DNA from 3 places in the Gracilibacillus caseinilyticus genome. Region 3 is predicted to be linked to each of the others. Evidence: riboswitches for the same ligand, from Rfam matches in the RefSeq annotation. Region 3 holds a riboswitch; each other region holds the start of a gene.

Region 1 (3,288 bases), 1.0 Mb from region 3:
ATTTTTCGAGAGATTAAGACATAAGCAATTGTCGCTGCTGCCGTAACTAATGTGTAAAGTAAAGTATTTTTCATTTTTCTACCTCCTAGATCAGATCATGCTTTGAATTAAAATGGACGGAATTTTCCTTTTCGTAACACCAGCTTAGGTCCACCTAACATGAATAAATAGCGATCATCGATCACATTCTTCATCACCTTGGCCTGCATACCATATAACTTATTCCCTTCAAAAACAGTACCCATTGCATCACTTCCACCTAGAGAAGCAACTGTCCCCTTATTGTCAAAATGGAACGTCCGAAGTGTACCGCCATAAATAAGTGTTCTGATATTATGCGCGCATACATCTGCTTCCTGGATCGCAATTTGTGCTGTAGGTGGGTAAGGTTTGCCTGTTTCCTCATTCATCACCCAGGCACAATCTCCTAGAATAAATACGTCATCTTGCTCTGGTGTTCGTAACGTCGCATCCACGTTCACTTTACCTTTCGTCAATTCGAATCCGGATTCTCCGACAATGCGATTGGCTTGTACACCACCAGTCCAAACAAACGTGTCTGTTTTAATTTCCTCTCTGTCTTCTCCGACAATTACACGATCTTCTTTCACTTCTTTAATCATAGTACCGAGCTTAAATTCAATACCACGCGCTTCTAACGATTCTTTTGCGTAGCTTAGTAAATCCTCATCAAAACCTGGTAAAATAGTAGACATCGCTTCAATGTCAATAATTTTCACATCTTGACGTGGAATATCATATTTTTTACATAGAGCGGGAATGCGTTCCGCAAGTTCACCAAGAAATTCGATTCCGGTAAAACCAGCACCGCCAACAACAATCGTAAGCATGCTTGGATCAGGATCTTGTTCATTTCGATAACGTGAGAATTGATATTCAATATGGTCACGAATCATACGACTCTTATCTACACTCTGAATGGAGAATGCATGCTCTTCCATACCTGGAATGCCAAAGGTAGCTTTCTCAAAGCCTAAACCGATCACAAGAAAATCATAGCTAAGTGTACCATTTTCCAATTCAACCGTTTTGTCATCTTTATTAATTTGCTTAACGGTGTCATGTACAAAGTTTACATGTCTAGTATTAATCACATCAGAGATCATAATCCTGGAGCGGTTTACATCAATCGTACCAGCTGCTACTTCATGCAGCCATGTCGTCTGGTAATGATAATTATGCTTGTTAACTAATGTAATATCCACTTCTTCAGGAGAGAATTGTTGCGTAAGTCGTTTCGTTGTCATCATACCGGCATAACCTGCACCTAGTACTACGATTTTTGGTTTCTTCACTGTCATCTAATCATTCCTTTCCTGTCGATATCATTGCTAAACTATGATAGTTTATCTCACTTTTGACTAGATATGTACTCAATACGTATCATTTTTAGTATAGCAAATGATACGTATAAGCGTCTAATATGCTATACCCTTTTCACAAAAATAAAAACCCTATGTCACATAGGGTTTTCTAGGTCTAATACTGTTCCACACATTTCTCTGGCATTTTCTTTGTCAGAAATTCTTTTATTTCTTCTGTTGTACAACCAATCTCTTTCGCTTTCAGCATTAGATAGATCCATTCATAATCCACATTTAACTTCGATTCCATAATCTTTCTCCTCCTAAAATACAAATCTGTATTTCAGGCAGCTCAGCCGTCCGTATTGGATAAATGAACGGACCTGGAACTTTGCGTCCCTATCTTGCAATAGGTTTGCCTTTTTCTGATTATGCATGCTACACGAAAACACCTTGAACGAATTGCAATACCACAGCAGCCCAACAAAACGAACAGTAATATAAACAACATTTGTAATTAGTAAATTATATTCAGTAAATATAGAAACATACCGCTTTTTTACTATTTGCTAATTAGGTGATGAATTAGCAAAATTCATTACAATAAACCTGTTTATACACTTTGTTATACATTTGAATGATAGTGCAGAATCCTTGCTGTATCTACTATTCAGCAACGCATTCCAAAACAGATGATTCTTTTGTAACATCCAGAAAAATTGAATTTAATACAGTGATGCTTGTCTGCCATTGTCAGCGTATGATAATACTGGGAAATAATTAAATTAAATAAATTTATGCTACTTCTCATATTGAAGACAACCTCTTATACGCATCCGATAGAGACTTCTTTGATTAATATATTCTAATAATATATATTCGATAAAAAAATCAATTTTCCTGCAAAAAAAATACTTTTTTACTAATTTTGAACTAAGTATTTTAACTTAGCGTGCGAACCCCTTATTTATCACTCGGCTAACATGAATGATGTAGTTCTTTCCGTTTATTTCAAAATTCGATTAATAAATATGGGGTACGATTCCACTTTGACTGCATAAGCTAGAATATAACAAAAATATAATGAAAATGAGGTGATATCGTGGCACGTTATTATCGATACCGTCTACCTCCTTGGGCGAGAGAATGGATCTTAATCTGTGAGCGTTGTATTTTACCAATCGTCGTATTTCAAGGGATTCGCACCGTATTTTTCCCTACAACCTTTGATGTTTTATTATTAGGGATATTAATTGGTATCCTGCTCGCCTTTCAATTGGAATGGATTTAACCTAATTCATCTACAGGGTCCGTTTTCAGTGTCTGGTAGATATATTCTTGCATTTGGAAGCCGTGAAACAGTTTACGGAACTCTTTTTCGATTTCAATGGACTTTCTTACATTACTTGTGCCCCTTCTAGGCTGAAGGGTGTCCGACATAGATTGAAACCAGTTATGGGGTGACAACAGTTGCAATACAAGCAATGCTTTCTCATAGTCTGATAAATCTATATATCGGCAATATACTGAAAATGATTCTGTGATTTTATCCATGTCACAGTCATGAAACCGGAATAAATATTGATAATACGATACTAAATCATAAGTCGGCGAAGTCATTAATGCATACTCCCAATTTAATAAATAAGTATTCATTCCCGTAATCATATAATGGGATGGTTTTACATTTCCATGACATAACGTGTATTTCATCTGATCGGTTTCTTCCATCCTGTCTAAATAAATCTCTTGCCACTCTTCCATTTTATTAAATAATTGCTCCATGTCACGATAATACATGCATATTTGTAATTCTGCGGGTGCCATGAATCGTTTTGCTTCAAAAAAGCGAACATATTGCAGCATTTGTTCACGACAGTAAGTAAGCTCCTGCTCAAATTGTTTTTCTAATGTTCTCCGATTTTGTTTAACCGCATCAATCTTATGATAATCCATCGTTGCT
Region 2 (3,288 bases), 770 kb from region 3:
GATAAGGCAGTTTCTTTCCATATTTTAATATACCTATACAGGTACAGGTAGAATGGGTGGTAGATATGTCAAACAAGAAAACCACGATAGTATTGTTCATGGAGACTATGATAAAGCGATGGCTGCCTATATTATAGCAAACAGAGCTGCTGCTTATGACCATGAGGTGGTCATTTTTCACACATTTTGGGGATTAAATGCGCTGCGAAAAGATGAACACCTTCATGTAAAAAAAGGATTACTAGAAGAAATATTTGGAAAAATGATGCCTAAAGGTGCAAACAAAATGGGATTGTCAAAAATGAATTATTTAGGCTTGGGACCACAAATGATTAAACATGTAATGAAGAAGCATAATGCTTTACCAGTACACGAGTTGGTGGAAATGGCGCAGGCGCAAGAAGTGAAATTGATTGCTTGCACAATGACAATGGATTTACTCGAATTACAAAAAGAAGAATTATTAGAAGACATTGAATATGCAGGGGTTGCAGCATATATTGATGATTCAGAAGATGGAAATATTACATTATTTATTTAAAATTGCTATACTAAGGATAGATAATTTATGGGAGGTATCAACATGAACGAAATTCAACCAAATCAACTAGCTGAAAAATTAAAAGAAGGAGAAAAACTTCATATCGTAGATGTTCGTGAGGATGAAGAAGTAGCACAAGGGATGATCCCAGGAGCAATACAAATCCGTTTAGGAGAAATACCAGATCGGTTGGATGAATTTGATCAGAACCAACATTACTATATGATCTGCCGTTCAGGTGCAAGAAGTGGACGTGCTACAGAATATCTAGAAGCAAATGGTATTAAAGCGACAAACATGACAGGTGGCATGCTAGCGTGGGAAGATGAAGTCGTATTACCATAAGGTGATAGCAGAGAAATCAGTTCGTGTTAATCGAACTGATTTCTCTTTCATGTATAGAAAGAATTTATTAAATAAATATCAAATGATATTGATTGTTTGATACTATTTATATTAAAATGGATAGGAATATAGTTTTGATAGAACTAAATAATTGGAAAGAAATGTGATAAAATAGTACTATATAATTAGAAAAGGCAAATCTATTGAAAAATAGAGACGCAAAACCACAGATCTAAGGTGAAATTTCACGACGATGGCTGGGTTACCTGATAAATATCACAGGGGAACCTATACATTTTTGTATGGGTTTTTTAGATGACATAATTTATATCCTCCTGTATGAAATATGTGAGCTAAGGTAATCAACTTCATTTTAATAGTATCTTAAAACGGTAATACCAGACAAGGAGCTTAGAATAATGCGCAATAGAGATTACAAGCTTGTTAGTTTATTTTTTTTTATACTTGCGTTGACTGTCATGGCGCAATATCTTTCCATCCCTTTGATCTTCGGTGTTACATTAAGCTTTTCGTCAATCCTCTACCTAGCTGCTATACGCATATTCGGTGTGCGATTCGCTCTTCTGTTAGTAAGTGTAATGAGCGGTATCACTTACTTCACGGGAATGGATAACGGCTTTGTTTTCTATAGCATAATAGAAGTATTACTAATTGGTTCTTTATATGTGACAAAAAGGAAAGACTTGTTCACCTGGAGTTTTGCGTATTCTTTATTGATATTTTTAGTATATTCTTTAATCGTCTTATTTTATTCAGATCTATTACCTCATTCCCGTGAATTGACAGATTTTCTAGTTGTACAATCGGTGACAGAAATATTGTTTGCTGCACTTGTTGCGGATATAGTTTGTGATTATCTACCTCTTGTACCGAAATTTAAGAAGTACTTTCGGCATCAGCATCGCTTATATTTTGGGCAAGTCATTTCACATATATTAATCTTTTCTGCAGTTCTTCCATTACTGATCATTATTTTAGTGAACACCAAAGAGATGGAGAATGATTTATATCAGCTTTATCACGAAGAGCATCAGCAGTTAATAGAGCAGGTTCAATATAAAATTGATGAAATGGATTCCACTGAAATTCAAAACTATGATTTGAATGCGATATCGGAAAAAGCAAGAATCAAGGAAGTATTTGATCATTTTATCGGACATACAAATAAACGAATTTTCATTCTAGACAAGGATAATCAATTATGGGTAGATGCTAATCAATTGACAGCTAAAACGAATATTGAATATTTTACAACTGGTTTTGTGAAAGAGATACATACGGATGGTTCCATTTGGCTGCCGATAAGAACTCCCACTATCTTTGATTGGGCACAAGGTTATTACATAGGTGAAATGAATTTTTTGAATAAAAGTACCTATCTGGTCATTCCGACGCAAAGTGAAGTATTGGAATTAACTCGTAACTTAATTGATTATTTACTATTTGCATTATTCGTATTGTTTGTGGCTTTATTCTTTGGCATGCTTGTCAATAGAATTTTATCAAATTCCTTAACTCGTCTTACCCAAATGACGAGTGATCTTCCTGAAAAAATGCAGCGACAGGAACGGTTCTTCTGGCGTGATACATCTATTTTTGAATTTTCGAAATTAGGATTAAATATTGAAAAAGTGGCAAATCGTCTTCAGTCGATGTTTATCGAAGTCAGAAAGAAAAATGAGCTATTAACTGCCCGAACAGATCAATTGATGGCATCAGAAGCAAAACTATACCAATTAGCACACTTTGATACATTAACTAATTTACCAAATCGGCATTCCTTTCACACGGATTTAAGTGAATGTTTAGATCGTGAGATCCGCGAAGAGCGCCTTGCTATTATTTTTATAGATTTAGATAAATTTAAACAAGTAAATGATACTCTCGGCCATAGTGGTGGGGATTTGCTTTTAAAAGTATTGGCAAAGAGATTAAAAGAATTTCAACGATCAAAGCCCGTTATTTTTTACCGTTTGGCCGGTGATGAATTTGTAGGTATTGTAGAAATAGCACAGAATGAAGAAGTCGACCAACTATGCGAAGAGTTACTATCAATTATTCAGCAGCCACTTCTGATTAATCAAAAAGAAATGCTTCTATCTGCCAGTATCGGATTGAGCTTCTTTCCGGATCACGGAAACACAATTGACGAATTATTGCACCATGCAGATACGCTAATGTATGAAGAGAAAAAGCTGCATCATAGAACGCTGGAAACAGCTAAGAAGACAGACAGTTGAAGGACGTTGGTAAAATGGATTTGCAAATGTTACTGAGCTGATTTGTAAGCCCTTTGTTTTCTGCGATGTTTGTGGTGGCAAGGTGCATCACGTATGAACAATTTTAGGTGAGCATTACAAAAAATTTGTCAGACACAGAAT
Region 3 (3,288 bases):
CATCATCCAAAAACAACTTAATCGATCCGACCCGTTACTGGAACTTCGTTGCGAGAGCACCAGAGTCATTATTATTCACACTACTTGTGTACTCTAATCTCGGTACAGTTAAAAGTTTGCGACATATACCAGGCTATAGTGTGAATACATATGTTTGGAAAAACGCAAAAGGAAAGCGATATTATGTCAAGTATGTTTGGTCACCAATGGCAGGGCAACAGTATATTCGTAATGATGAAGCAGTGAAATTAGCAGGGGAAAACCCGGATATTGCCGGTCAGGATTTATATGATACGATTGAAAAAGGAGAACCTGTGGAATATGGATTGTATGTCCAGGTGATGGATCCAGATCAAGCAACTAACCTCCCGTACGACCCATTAGATGATACGAAGATTTGGGATCAGCAACAATTTCCGTTTCATCCTGTCGGTCGTATGGTGTTAAACAAAAATCCGGATAACTACATGGAGCAAGTAGAAAAGGCTGCCTTCTCCCCATCGAATTTATTGGAGGGGGCTGAGCTATCCGATGATAAAATGTTACAAGGTCGTGCAAATATATATTGGGATTCTCAACGTTATCGTATTGGTCCGGATTTCCGAAATGTACCAGTAAACAAAGAGGCAGATTGGTGGCCAGGTGATTTAGTTACTAGCGGTAATGATCGATTTGTAGAAGGTACACTTCAACGATCTGACATTGAAAAACAGAATGATTTTACACAAGCAGGACTTTTTTTTGAATCACTTTCCCAGAAAGAACAAGGAGATTTGATTGAAAATATAGCAGATGGATTGGCTACAGTTTCCTCAGACGTATTGGATATTATATACCAATATATGCAACATGCATCCGGTGATTTAGCAGGGAAACTGAAAAAAGCTGTGACGAAGAAAAAAGAGAAATAGAGCATACCAATCTGATGTGTCTACATTTGATTAAGTAAGAACTTCGTCCGTTGATAGGTTAAGTACAAGGATAAACATGGGTCAACTATAGATCCATGTTTTTTGTATCAACTAACAAATTTATACGATTCGTCAAAATCCAACAATAATACAATTTATTCGCTATTGAAAACCTACTAATCTATTCGGTATAATAAAAAAACATTGAATTCAAGATAAATGGATGAACAAACCTTATAAAAAAAGGATGATCATGTATGGTCTTACAATCGCTTCTGATTATATTTTTACTATCTGCCTCCTTGTATCTTTCCTACATAACCAGCCGAAAAAGATAACTATCCCCAAACCCTCTCTTTCTATCAATGTCAAAAACAGATCATTTTCGACAGAACTCAGCAATTTCATATAGTTCATTCAGCCTTTATAAATGGATTTTTCTTCAATTTACCATGTCATTTGATTCATTTTCGCTATTAGAATATTATGGTTATTGCAATTAAACTAGGAAAACGGTATGATAGACATAGATAATTAAAGTATTTGATAAAGGCAAACTGCTCGAAAGGGTAGGACGCAAAGCCTAGGGTCTACGGGTTTTTAATTCGACATCTTATACCTATGATCGCCTGGTTACCTAAAATTACACTAATCGGATACGTGTGTGTGACGAAGAAAGTTTTTGTCATTTTAGGCTATTTCTGTGCTTTTTTTCAGGAATAGTCATTTTTTTTGGGAATAAAAAAGAGGAGGTAAAAACATGCGAATTGCAATTGTGAAAGAAGCTTCTATTTATCGCGAGGGTTTGGTAGGGGTGCTTTCGACGGAATTCAAGAACTATGATGTAATCGCAGTGGAACCGAAACAACAGGAGAAATTACGTGACTATATCATTGATTTGTTAATCATTGATATCGATACGAAAAATGACATAATGTCACTTGTTGAAAAATATGTGGAAAATAACAAGAAAATCATCATCTGGACGGAGAATCCACATCACAATAATCTAACCGAACTGTTCAAAATGAATTTACACGGCTATTTCTTTAATGGAATGGAAAAAGAAGAACTGATTGATGCCATTGATAAAATCGTTGCAGGGAATCATTATATTCACCAGGATCTTGCACCTGTCCTATTAGGGGATTATCGCCAAATTTATAATCGTAAAGAGTCAAGACCAGTTGGCGTCTTTACCAATCGCGAGTGGGAAGTCATGGAGCTCTTAACGAAAGGTTACAGTAATCAGCGGATCAGTCAAAAACTCTATATCACCGATAAGACAGTTAAAAATCATATTAGTTCCATCTTACGCAAATTGGAAGTGCCGGACAGAACGAATGCTGTTATAACGGCATTTCGTAATGAATGGTTTCATGTATCATAAGTAAGTGAGAAGCCTGTGTCACTAAGTGCACAGGCTTATTTTTGTGTATTTATACAATTTATGTATGAATTTTACATAAAAGATGAGAATTTATATGTCATAAAAAATACTATTATGTTATAATTTCGAATATAGTGTGTCTTGGACAGCAGCAGTCAGAAATACATTACATGCGGAGGTTACAAAAATATGGAAGAAACGATATCACTCAAAGAGATTTTTGAAGTGTTAAAAAAGCGTTTACTGCTCATTGTTTTGTTAATGGTTGGTGCAGCAGGAGCAGCAGCAATTATCAGTTTTTTTATTTTAACCCCAACCTATCAATCTAGTACGCAGTTTATAGTTAATCAGGATACAAGTGAAACGAATAGTGTCGATATCAATCAAATTAGATCTAACTTAGAAATTATCAATACATATAATGACATTCTCACAAGTAATCGTATATTAGATCAAGTGATTGAAGAGTTGAATTTAACGATCTCTCCTAGTGCTCTTAGCGAGAAGATATCTGTGGCCAACTCAGAAAGCTCTCAAGTAGTGAAACTATCCGCGACCGATACAGATCCTGATGTAGCAGCTGACATTGCTAATACGACGATAGCCATCTTCCAAGAGGATTTACCCGAATTAATGAACGTTAATAATGTCAGTGTCTTATCGGAAGCAGTAGTACCAGCAGACCCAACACCTGTAAATCCGAAGCCAATGTTGAATACAGCGATTGCCCTTGTCATCGGTGCCATGATCGGAGTAGGTTTAGCGTTCTTATTTGAATACCTCGATAACACGGTGAAGACAGAACAAGATGTAGAAAAAACATTAGAATTACCTGTACTTGGTGTGATCTCCCATATTGATGAGAAAGATATGATGTCAATGGGAAAGCCCGTTTCCATCAGTCACAAACGAGAGAGGGGGAGCTTTAGTGGTCAGAAGAAAAAAACAGTCTAAAGTATCGAACGTTCGTCACTTAATTACGAAATT

The links. Region 3 has a riboswitch for cyclic di-GMP ahead of MUN88_RS09755 (response regulator transcription factor). Riboswitches for the same ligand answer to the same signal wherever they lie in the genome.
Region 1: linked by a shared signal. The riboswitch ahead of sinI (DNA-binding anti-repressor SinI) and the one ahead of MUN88_RS09755 (response regulator transcription factor) in region 3 are both predicted to bind cyclic di-GMP.
Region 2: linked by a shared signal. The riboswitch ahead of MUN88_RS13305 (diguanylate cyclase domain-containing protein) and the one ahead of MUN88_RS09755 (response regulator transcription factor) in region 3 are both predicted to bind cyclic di-GMP.

What each region holds. Positions count from the first base shown of each region.
Region 1 covers NZ_CP095072.1:3,084,342-3,087,629, reverse strand. The annotation lists gene MUN88_RS14535 (NAD(P)/FAD-dependent oxidoreductase) at 108-1,322, opposite strand; gene sinI (DNA-binding anti-repressor SinI) at 1,501-1,635, opposite strand; cyclic di-GMP riboswitch class I at 1,669-1,755, opposite strand; gene MUN88_RS14525 (YszA family small membrane protein) at 2,428-2,616, shown strand; gene MUN88_RS14520 (phosphotransferase) at 2,613-3,288, opposite strand, start outside.
Region 2 covers NZ_CP095072.1:2,828,856-2,832,143, forward strand. The annotation lists partial or broken gene MUN88_RS13295 (DsrE/DsrF/DrsH-like family protein) at 66-541, shown strand; gene MUN88_RS13300 (rhodanese-like domain-containing protein) at 584-886, shown strand; cyclic di-GMP riboswitch class I at 1,070-1,156, shown strand; gene MUN88_RS13305 (diguanylate cyclase domain-containing protein) at 1,306-3,147, shown strand.
Region 3 covers NZ_CP095072.1:2,055,274-2,058,561, forward strand. The annotation lists gene MUN88_RS09750 (catalase) at 1-911, shown strand, start outside; cyclic di-GMP riboswitch class I at 1,453-1,552, shown strand; gene MUN88_RS09755 (response regulator transcription factor) at 1,672-2,301, shown strand; gene MUN88_RS09760 (YveK family protein) at 2,491-3,255, shown strand; gene MUN88_RS09765 (CpsD/CapB family tyrosine-protein kinase) at 3,230-3,288, shown strand, end outside.